2 regions of the Desulfitobacterium hafniense DCB-2 genome follow, and region 1 is predicted to be linked to the other one. Evidence: riboswitches for the same ligand, from Rfam matches in the RefSeq annotation. Region 1 holds a riboswitch; the other holds the start of a gene.
The links. A riboswitch is a leader RNA that binds a small molecule or an ion and turns the genes downstream of it on or off. The one in region 1 is predicted to bind thiamine pyrophosphate.
Positions count from the first base shown of each region.

Region 1 (4,424 bases):
CCTGGCTTAGAATGGCTGAGATCACCGAAACTCCGTCAATCCCCGTCTCTTTCACCACCCTGAGGTTTGCTGCTCCGATGCCGCCGATGCCAACAACGGGAAGACTAACGCCGGCTTTGATTTCCTTAAGCTTTGCTAAGCCGATGGCTTCTGCAGCATCCTTTTTGCTTCCCGTAGGAAATACCGGACCGGCCCCCAGATAATCCGCCCCCATCCTCTCTCCCTGGAGCGCTTCTTCCAGACTGGAAACAGAATAGCCGAGGATTTTGTCAGGGCCGATTATATTCCGGACTTTGGCCAGGGGCAGATCCTGTTGGCCCACATGCACCCCGTCGGCATCCAGGGCCAAGGCCAGGTCCACCCGATCATTGATGATCAGGGGTACTCCGAATTCCGCCGCCAGCTCTTTTACTTTCACCCCAATGTCATAAAACTCCCGGGAATTTGTCTCTTTCTCCCGCAATTGGAGCAACGTCACTCCACCCTCCAGAGCTTTTCTTATGGATAATAAAAAATCTTTCGGCCCGACCAGGATTCGATCCGTGACCAGGTAAAGGCTATAATCTACAGCCATTGCACCCGCCCCCTTTTCTCGATCAGTGCCTCATCCACCAGGCTGAGCTGGTCGATAAGGTGAGCCCGGAATGTTCCCGGCAATTCCCCGCCGGAGGTCTCCTGAGCTAATTCTCCCGCCAGAGACATGGTCAGCAAAGCGGCAACCGTTGCTCCGAAGGCGTCTTCATAAGCTCCGCAAAAACCGGCCACCAAGGCCCCGGCCATGCAGCCGGCCCCCGTGATCCGGGTCAGCATCTCTGTCCCATTTTCGATCAAGCAGGCTCTTTGTCCATCGGCAACGATATCCACTTTCCCGGTGGCCGCCACGACGCAGCCATAAGCTCTGGCCAGGCTTTGACAAGCTTCCAGGCCATCATTCCCTTCATCCAGGGAATCCACTCCTCTGACCCGGGCTGCCAATCCGGCCAAAGCCTTGACCTCGCCCAAATTCCCTTTGATTACCGTAAAGCGGCCAAAATGCCCCAGCCTTTCAATCGTTGCTTTTTTACGGGGAATGGCTCCGCAGGCTACCGGATCAAGGATCACCGGAATCCCTTTTAAGGTTGCTCCCCGGATGGCCAGATAAGCTGCCATTTCCTGTTCCTTGGTTAAGGTTCCTAAGTTAAGATACAAGGAGCCGGCAAGCTGGCTGAACTCGAACACTTCATCCGCTGCTTCGCACATAGCCGGTGATGCTCCCACAGCCAGCAAACTATTAGCGCAGTCGTTGACCGTAACAACATTGGTAATGGCATGGACCAGGGGGGTTTTGTGTTTGAGGGCTTGAAGAGCTTTTGTTAGTTTTTCTTTCATGATCCTACACCTTCTTTTCCTTTAAAATTTTATTATTCAATTCCCGTAAATTGATTTCCTAAGTTTGAGAGCTTTTTGTCTTACCTAAGTAAGATCAGCGTTTTTTAGCAGCCTTTAAAAGGTGTCCCCATATAGTCGCTGATTAATTGATAGGCGCAGAATTTTCCGCACATGGTGCAGCGCTCCTGGCTGTCTTCATTTTTGGCTTTTCGCATTCGCCCCGCTTTTTCCGGATCAATGGACAGCTGGATTTGTTTTGGCCAATCCAAGGCTTTGCGGGCTTTGGCCATTTCCAGATCCCATTCCCAGGCTCCTTTAATGCCTTTAACCAGATCGGCTGCATGAGCTGCGATGCGGGCAGCGATCACCCCTTCTTTGACATCCTCCTCCGTAGGCAAACCAAGATGCTCCGCAGGGGTGACATAGCAGAGGAAGTCCGCACCGCTGGAAGCTGCGATAGCTCCGCCAATAGCTGATGTAATATGATCATATCCCGGAGCCACATCGGTGACCAAAGGGCCTAAGACATAGAAAGGAGCATTATGGCAGAGGGTCTTTGCCAACTGCATATTCGTTTCAATCTGATGGAGAGGAACATGTCCAGGGCCTTCGACCATAACCTGCACCCCTGCTTCCTGAGCCCGTTTGACCAAGCTTCCCAGAGTGATCAGTTCTTTAATTTGGGGGCCGTCTGTGGCGTCGGCTAAGCAACCTGGCCGGAGGCCATCTCCCAGACTCAGAGTAACATCATAGTGCAAAGCGATGTTTAACAGGCGGTCGTACTGCTCGAAAAGGGGGTTTTGTCGCTGATGATGCAGCATCCAGGCGGTAATAAAGGACCCGCCCCGAGAGACGATATCCATCACCCGTCCCTGTTCCCGGAGTTCCTGAATGACCTCTAAGGTTACGCCACAGTGAACCGTGATAAAATCAGCTCCGTCCCGGCAGTGTTTCTCGATCCCGGCGAAGATTTCGTCATCCGTCATTTCCACTAAGCCCCGGCCGGCCTTGTGAGTATCCACCATGACCTGGTATAAAGGCACCGTTCCCACCATGACCGGACTATCCTGGATAATCCTTCTTCTGATCTCATCAATATCTCCGCCTGTACTTAAATCCATGATGGAATGGACACCGGCCGCCACAGCAATCTCCAGTTTGCTCAGCTCAGGGGCTAGCTCCGGATAGGCATCGGAGGTTCCGATGTTGGCGTTCACTTTCGTAGACAGACCCTTGCCGACTGCCATGGGACGAAGTCCCTGATGGTTGATGTTGCAGGGTAAAACCGCTTCCCCTATGGCGATCTTCTGCCTCAGTTCCTCCCCGGTAATTCCCTCCAATTCAGCTGCTTGGACCATTTCCGGAGTAATGATTCCTTTTCTTGCTTCTTGCAGTTGAGTCAATGAAACCACACCTTCCTTAATATAAATAAAAATATAAAAAAGGCGGATATAAAAAATACAGACCGGGTAGGTCTGTATTCTAATAAACATATCGTTATTATCCACCTTCCCTACGCTGGCATTACCCAGATCAGGTTAAGGGTCAAAGGATTCTTGGGTCCTTTATCTCAGCCGACCTTATTCGGCCCCCCTAGTGATTATGCAGTTACAATTATTGGCACCTAAAGTATATCACATGTTATACGGAATTAAAAGAGAACCGGCTGATTTTAGACATTTTCAGCTATAGAGTAAATCAACTTCTCCGTGCTCTCCCAGCCTAAGCAAGCATCCGTAATGGATTTTCCATAGATGTTTTCCCCGATGCCCTGCCTTCCTTCCTCCAGATAGCTCTCGATCATCAGCCCTTTGATCATCTTCTTCAGCAGGGAATCATACCTACGGCTGTACAGCACCTCGCCGGAAATACGGGGCTGCTCATAAAAGCACTTCATGGAGTTGGCATGATTCACATCCACGATAATGGCCGGATTAACCAATTCCAGTCTTTCATATTCCCGAGCGGTCCGAATCAGGTCTTCAAAATGATAATTGGGGATATTTTCACCATTGGCATTCACAGCCCCTCTTAACACGGCGTGAGCATAAGGGTTCCCAGTGGTTTCAACTTCCCAGCCATTGTAGATGAAAGAATGATTGCTGTGTGCTGCAATCAATGAATTAAACATCACGGTCATATCGCCGCTGGTGGGGTTTTTCATGCCCACCGGAAGTTCAACACCGCTGACGGTAAGGCGATGCTGTTGATTTTCCACGGAACGGGCTCCGATGGCCACGTAACCCAGGACATCGGCAAGATAGCTGTAATTCTCCGGATAGAGCATCTCGTCAGCAGCCGGCATCCCAAATTCCGATATGGCGCGGATATGCAAGCGGCGAATGGCTTTAATACCCTCGCACATATCCGGGGCCTTTTCCGGGTCCGGCTGATGAACCATCCCTTTATACCCTTCCCCTGTGGTCCGGGGTTTGTTGGTATAGATCCGGGGCACGATGAGGAGGGTATCCTTGACCTTTTCCTGGACTTTGGCCAATCGTTCAATATACTCACAAACGGGATCTTCATGATCGGCGGAGCAAGGACCGACAATCAATAAGAACCGTTGATCTTCATTGGTCAGGATCTTCTTCATCTCGTCCACCCGTTTGTCCCGGAGCTCAGCCACTTCTTTGCTTAAAGGCAAATGGGCAATAATTTCTTCCGCCGGCGGTAATTTCTTGATAAAATTCATACTCATAGATCAACACCTCTACTCTTCTCCATATATGGCAAACTGATATAGTTACAAGTATAAATCTACCCTATAAAAATCGCAAGAAAAAAACTCCTTATATATAACAATTCTTTTGGGTTTATTGTTATACTTTTTAAGCAACCAGCAAACGGTTGAGCAGTCATAAAAATCTGACGGGCATAACATCGCCCGCCAGATCGCTGCTTTCTGCAGTTTCCTTATCCTGATTTAATTGAATCAACATAAATCTCTTGGCTGACAATTAAAAGCTGGTTTACACTGCATGATTCGTTAGCTTTACACTTTTTTCTTTTCCTCCAAAATCTTTCCGGTAAAGGACAATAGAACAAATGACGCC
Region 1 is NC_011830.1:2,720,670-2,725,093, reverse strand. It holds gene thiE (thiamine phosphate synthase) at 1-574, opposite strand, end outside; gene thiM (hydroxyethylthiazole kinase) at 565-1,368, opposite strand; gene thiC (phosphomethylpyrimidine synthase ThiC) at 1,473-2,771, opposite strand; TPP riboswitch at 2,861-2,973, opposite strand; gene DHAF_RS12475 (3-deoxy-7-phosphoheptulonate synthase) at 3,041-4,069, opposite strand; gene DHAF_RS12470 (MFS transporter) at 4,341-4,424, opposite strand, start outside.

Region 2 (4,424 bases), 1.8 Mb from region 1:
AATCCTTGGGATTAAAAGTAGGTGATGACGCAATTGCCGTTATCAAAGCAAGTTCAGTCATGATTGGTCTCGAATAATCTTAAAAAGTTTCTTTGGGCAATCGGCTGATTACCTCCCAGGATAGATATAACTCTATTCTGGGAGGTAATCTTTTTAATAGGTTTGATGAGGAATTAAGAAAAAGTTAATAAATACTTATATAATCCCTAAGGTTAGGCTAGACATAATCAGGTATAATACTATATGGATAGCGTCATGTGTCGAAGAATGAAGGGGGAATGCGGCTATCCATTCATAAACCGAATTGGTATAATGGGCGTGATGTAATTAAATCTATAGAAAATGTAATCAGGAGGAATTATGGCATTAGTAGAGATTTTTAAAGCGATTTTACTAGGTATTGTAGAAGGGATTACAGAATGGCTGCCCATCAGTAGCACGGGACATATGATATTGGTGGATGAGTTTATTAAGCTGAACATGTCCGCGGCTTTTATGGAAATGTTTTTCGTGGTCATTCAGCTGGGAGCTATTTTGGCTGTTGTGCTTTTGTATTGGAAGAAACTCAATCCCTTTACATTCGATAGAGGGGTTTCCGTCAAGCAGGAAACCATAGAAATGTGGTTCAAAATCATTGTGTCCTGTATTCCGGCCGGTGTTATCGGTCTATTGTGGGACGACGTGTTTAACGCTCTTTTTTATAACTATCAAACCGTTGCCGTTATGCTGATTATATTTGGAATTCTCTTTATTGTTATTGAGAATTACAATAAGGGGAAAAGGCCTCGGGTCAATCACTTATCACAAATTACTTACACCACGGCGTTCATGATCGGAATATTTCAATTGATTGCCGCCATATTCCCCGGAACTTCCCGTTCTGGTGCTACTATTGTAGGAGGACTTTTGCTGGGAGTATCCCGAACCGTAGCGGCTGAATTTACGTTTTTTCTCGCTATCCCCGTTATGTTTGGGGCCAGTGCACTTAAGCTTTTGAAGTTTGGTTTCAACTTTACAGGTCCGGAGTTGATGATTCTATTAATAGGAATGGTAGTGGCCTTTATAGTATCCGTAATCTCCATTAAGTTTCTAATGGGATATATCAAAAAGAATGACTTTAAGATCTTTGGCTGGTACCGTATCATCTTGGGTGTGATTGTGCTTCTGTATTTTTCAGCCAGGACTATTATAGGTTAGATTTGATCTGAAAAGCTGAATCAACTTAAGAAATGGTATAACAATAGATAGTAAGGAAAGAAATATGAATGGAGGAAGCGTTATGAAAAAGTGGCTGATTCCCGTAGGGATAATTATCATTCTGGCTATGATCCTGGGGTCTGGTTATAATAACTTAGTGACTCTTTCGGAGACTGTGGACAGCAGCTGGAGTCAGGTCGAGAACCAGCTTCAGCGCCGAGCGGATCTCATTCCGAATCTGGTCAATACCGTCAAAGGATATGCTGAACATGAAAGTGAAGTGTTTACGGATGTAGCTGACGCCAGATCCCGACTGATCGGGGCAGGTAGTGTGGGAGAAGCTGCTGAGGCGGACGCAGCGCTAAGCAGTGCCTTGAGCCGATTGCTGGCTATCTCTGAAAGTTATCCTCAGTTAAAGGCTGACGCTAATTTCCGGGCGTTGCAGGATGAATTGGCAGGAACGGAAAACCGCATTGCCACAGCACGCATGGACTATAATAATGAGGTTCAATCCTATAATACGAAGATAAAACATTTTCCCACTAATCTTTATGCGGGGATTCTTGGTTTTGACGAGAGAGAGTATTTTAAGGCTGATGCGAGCGCATATGAGGCTCCTACCGTGGACTTTTCCAAGTAACAACCTATTCAGACGACAATATCAAATAGGTTAGAATGAAGGGAATGAAGCCCATGAAGAGGAAACTCCTGCTTGCCGGATTGGTACTGTTCTTCCTTACTTTAGCTTTTCCTTTGCAGGCGACTACCCCTTCGATCCCGCAGCCCACCCGTGATTTTTTTGTGCTGGATGAAGCCAATGTTCTCGACTCAAACACTGAGAGAATTATTGTCCAAAACTCGGCGGAATTGGAGAAAAGGACCAAGGCACAGATCGTAGTGGTTACAGTCAACGATCTGAAAGGATATGGGCCGGAAGAATATGCTCTATCCATCTTGAGAGAATGGGGGATCGGTGATAAAAAGCTAAACAACGGGTTACTGATCTTAGTATCCCCTACGGAGGGGGAGGCCAGGATAGAGGTGGGTTATGGCTTGGAAGGGGCTCTTCCCGATGCTAAAACCGGCCAAATTCAAGATGAATACATGATTCCCTATTTTCAAGAAGGAGATTATAACCAAGGCATCTTAAATGGTTATCGAGCCTTTGTTCAGGAAGTTGCTAAAGAGTATCAAGTTGTGATGAATATTGACTCTCCTAAGGCTTTGTCTACTTCGTCTGATTATGGAGATGGAACCGATACTTTTGCTTCCCTGCCTCTTGGGGTTAAAATTCTAGCCTTTTTCGGTATCGTTTTCCTATTTTATATTGACCACCGTTATTTTAACGGCTTTATCTTCGGCATGATTATCGGCATGCTCATGAGAGGTGGCCGCGGTGGCGGAGGCGGAGGAGGATTCGGAGGCGGTGGGGGTTCCGGCGGTGGCGGAGGCAGTACACGACGTTGGTAATAACTCATTGCAAGCTTGACCTTCTTGACACCTTAAGATTAAGGTGCTATGATGCAAAAAAGAGAATAGTATTGGGGAGCTGGAAAACGGCTGAGAGGGAAACGAGTGTTTCCGACCCATTGACCTGATCTAGGTAATGCTAGCGGAGGGACTTAGGATACATGAGCTTCTGGCTCCATGTCCTGAATTGTTTGGGAAAACCTTCTGATTGCAGAAGGTTTTTTATTATGCATTACCCTCCTCAAGTGTAAAATGAAGAGGAAAGAAGGAGAAAAAGAAATGATTAATGCAAGTGTAGCTATTCAAGTATTACCGGCTGTGGAAGGACAAGAAGTGATCCGTGTGGTGGACAAGGTCATTGAATATTTAAAATCCTCAGGTCTTAATGTCTACGTAGGTCCTTTTGAAACGACTGTTGAAGGGGAATACGATCAACTTATGGAAATGGTTAAACACTGCCAGCTAATCTGCATTGAAGAAGGGGCACCCAGTGTCATGTCCTATGTAAAAATTAGCTATAAGCCGGAAGGCGGGATTTGGACCATTGATGAAAAGGTTACAAAGCATCACCAATAAGCTTTACCCAACGGCTGTACTTCTGATCTTGCTTATCTTCTGGTATCTGGTGACTCTTCTTGAAATGGTGCCAAAATTCATGCTACCATCCCCTGGGGATGTGATTCGGGCTTTAGCAGGTTCTTTTCCTGAGCTTATGAAGCACGCCCAGATCACCTTGACGGAGGCTTTCATAGGATTAGCTCTTAGTATTCTTTTGGCTTTTTGGATTGCGCTTTTGATGGATCGTTTCGATGCTCTTTATAAAGCCTTCCATCCTATCCTGGTAATTACTCAGACTATTCCCACGGTAGCCATAGCCCCTTTGTTGGTGTTATGGCTGGGCTATGATATGGCGCCGAAGATTACGCTTGTTGTTCTGACCTGTTTTTTCCCTATGACCATTGCTCTTTTAGGTGGATTTAAATCGTCGGATCAAGACGCTATGAATCTCATGCGAGCTATGGGGGCTAAAAAGTGGCAGATCTACCGGTATATTAAGCTGCCTAATGCTCTGCCCGGCTTTTTCTCAGGTTTACGTATCTCGGTGTCCTATTCTATTGTCGGCGCAGTTATTGCTGAATGGCTGGGAGGAAACAGTGGTCTTGGCGTGTATATGACCCGGGTCAGAAAATCCTATTCTTTTGATAAAATGTTCGCGGTGATTTTTTTGATCATCATATTGAGCTTAGTGCTTATGAAATGTGTGGAGCTTTTGGAACGAAAAGCTATGCCCTGGGCACAGACCGGGGAACAGCAAAATGAAGGCTGAGGGCCGAATAGTGTTTAAGGAGAATGTTGAGATATGAAAAAGCGATGCATAGCAATTCTTATGAGCGTCTTTGTGGTTTTAGGATTAGCGGGGTGTGGTGTTCAGAACAATACGATCAACACTGGGAATGAACAGCAAGGTGCACAAGAAAATAAGAAAGTCACCTTTGTCCTGGACTGGACACCGAATACTAATCACACCGGCGTCTATGTGGCTAAAGAATTAGGCTATTTCCAAGAATCAGGTTTAGAGGTGGATATTGTACAGCCACCTGAAGGGGGAGCACTACCATTGGTAGCTGCCGGAAAAGCTGAATTTTGTGTAACCTTCCAGGAGGAACTTGCAGCTGCTCTTACCTCAGACAGTCCCCTGGATATGGTAGCCGTAGGGACTATTTTGCAGCATAATACTTCGGGAATTATCTCCTTGA
Region 2 is NC_011830.1:963,950-968,373, forward strand. It holds gene DHAF_RS04385 (TOBE domain-containing protein) at 1-77, shown strand, start outside; gene DHAF_RS04390 (undecaprenyl-diphosphate phosphatase) at 361-1,197, shown strand; gene DHAF_RS04395 (LemA family protein) at 1,280-1,837, shown strand; gene DHAF_RS04400 (TPM domain-containing protein) at 1,873-2,667, shown strand; TPP riboswitch at 2,730-2,836, shown strand; gene DHAF_RS04405 (thiamine-binding protein) at 2,947-3,243, shown strand; gene DHAF_RS04410 (ABC transporter permease) at 3,212-3,994, shown strand; gene DHAF_RS04415 (ABC transporter substrate-binding protein) at 4,028-4,424, shown strand, end outside.
Region 2: linked by a shared signal. The riboswitch ahead of DHAF_RS04405 (thiamine-binding protein) and the one ahead of thiC (phosphomethylpyrimidine synthase ThiC) in region 1 are both predicted to bind thiamine pyrophosphate.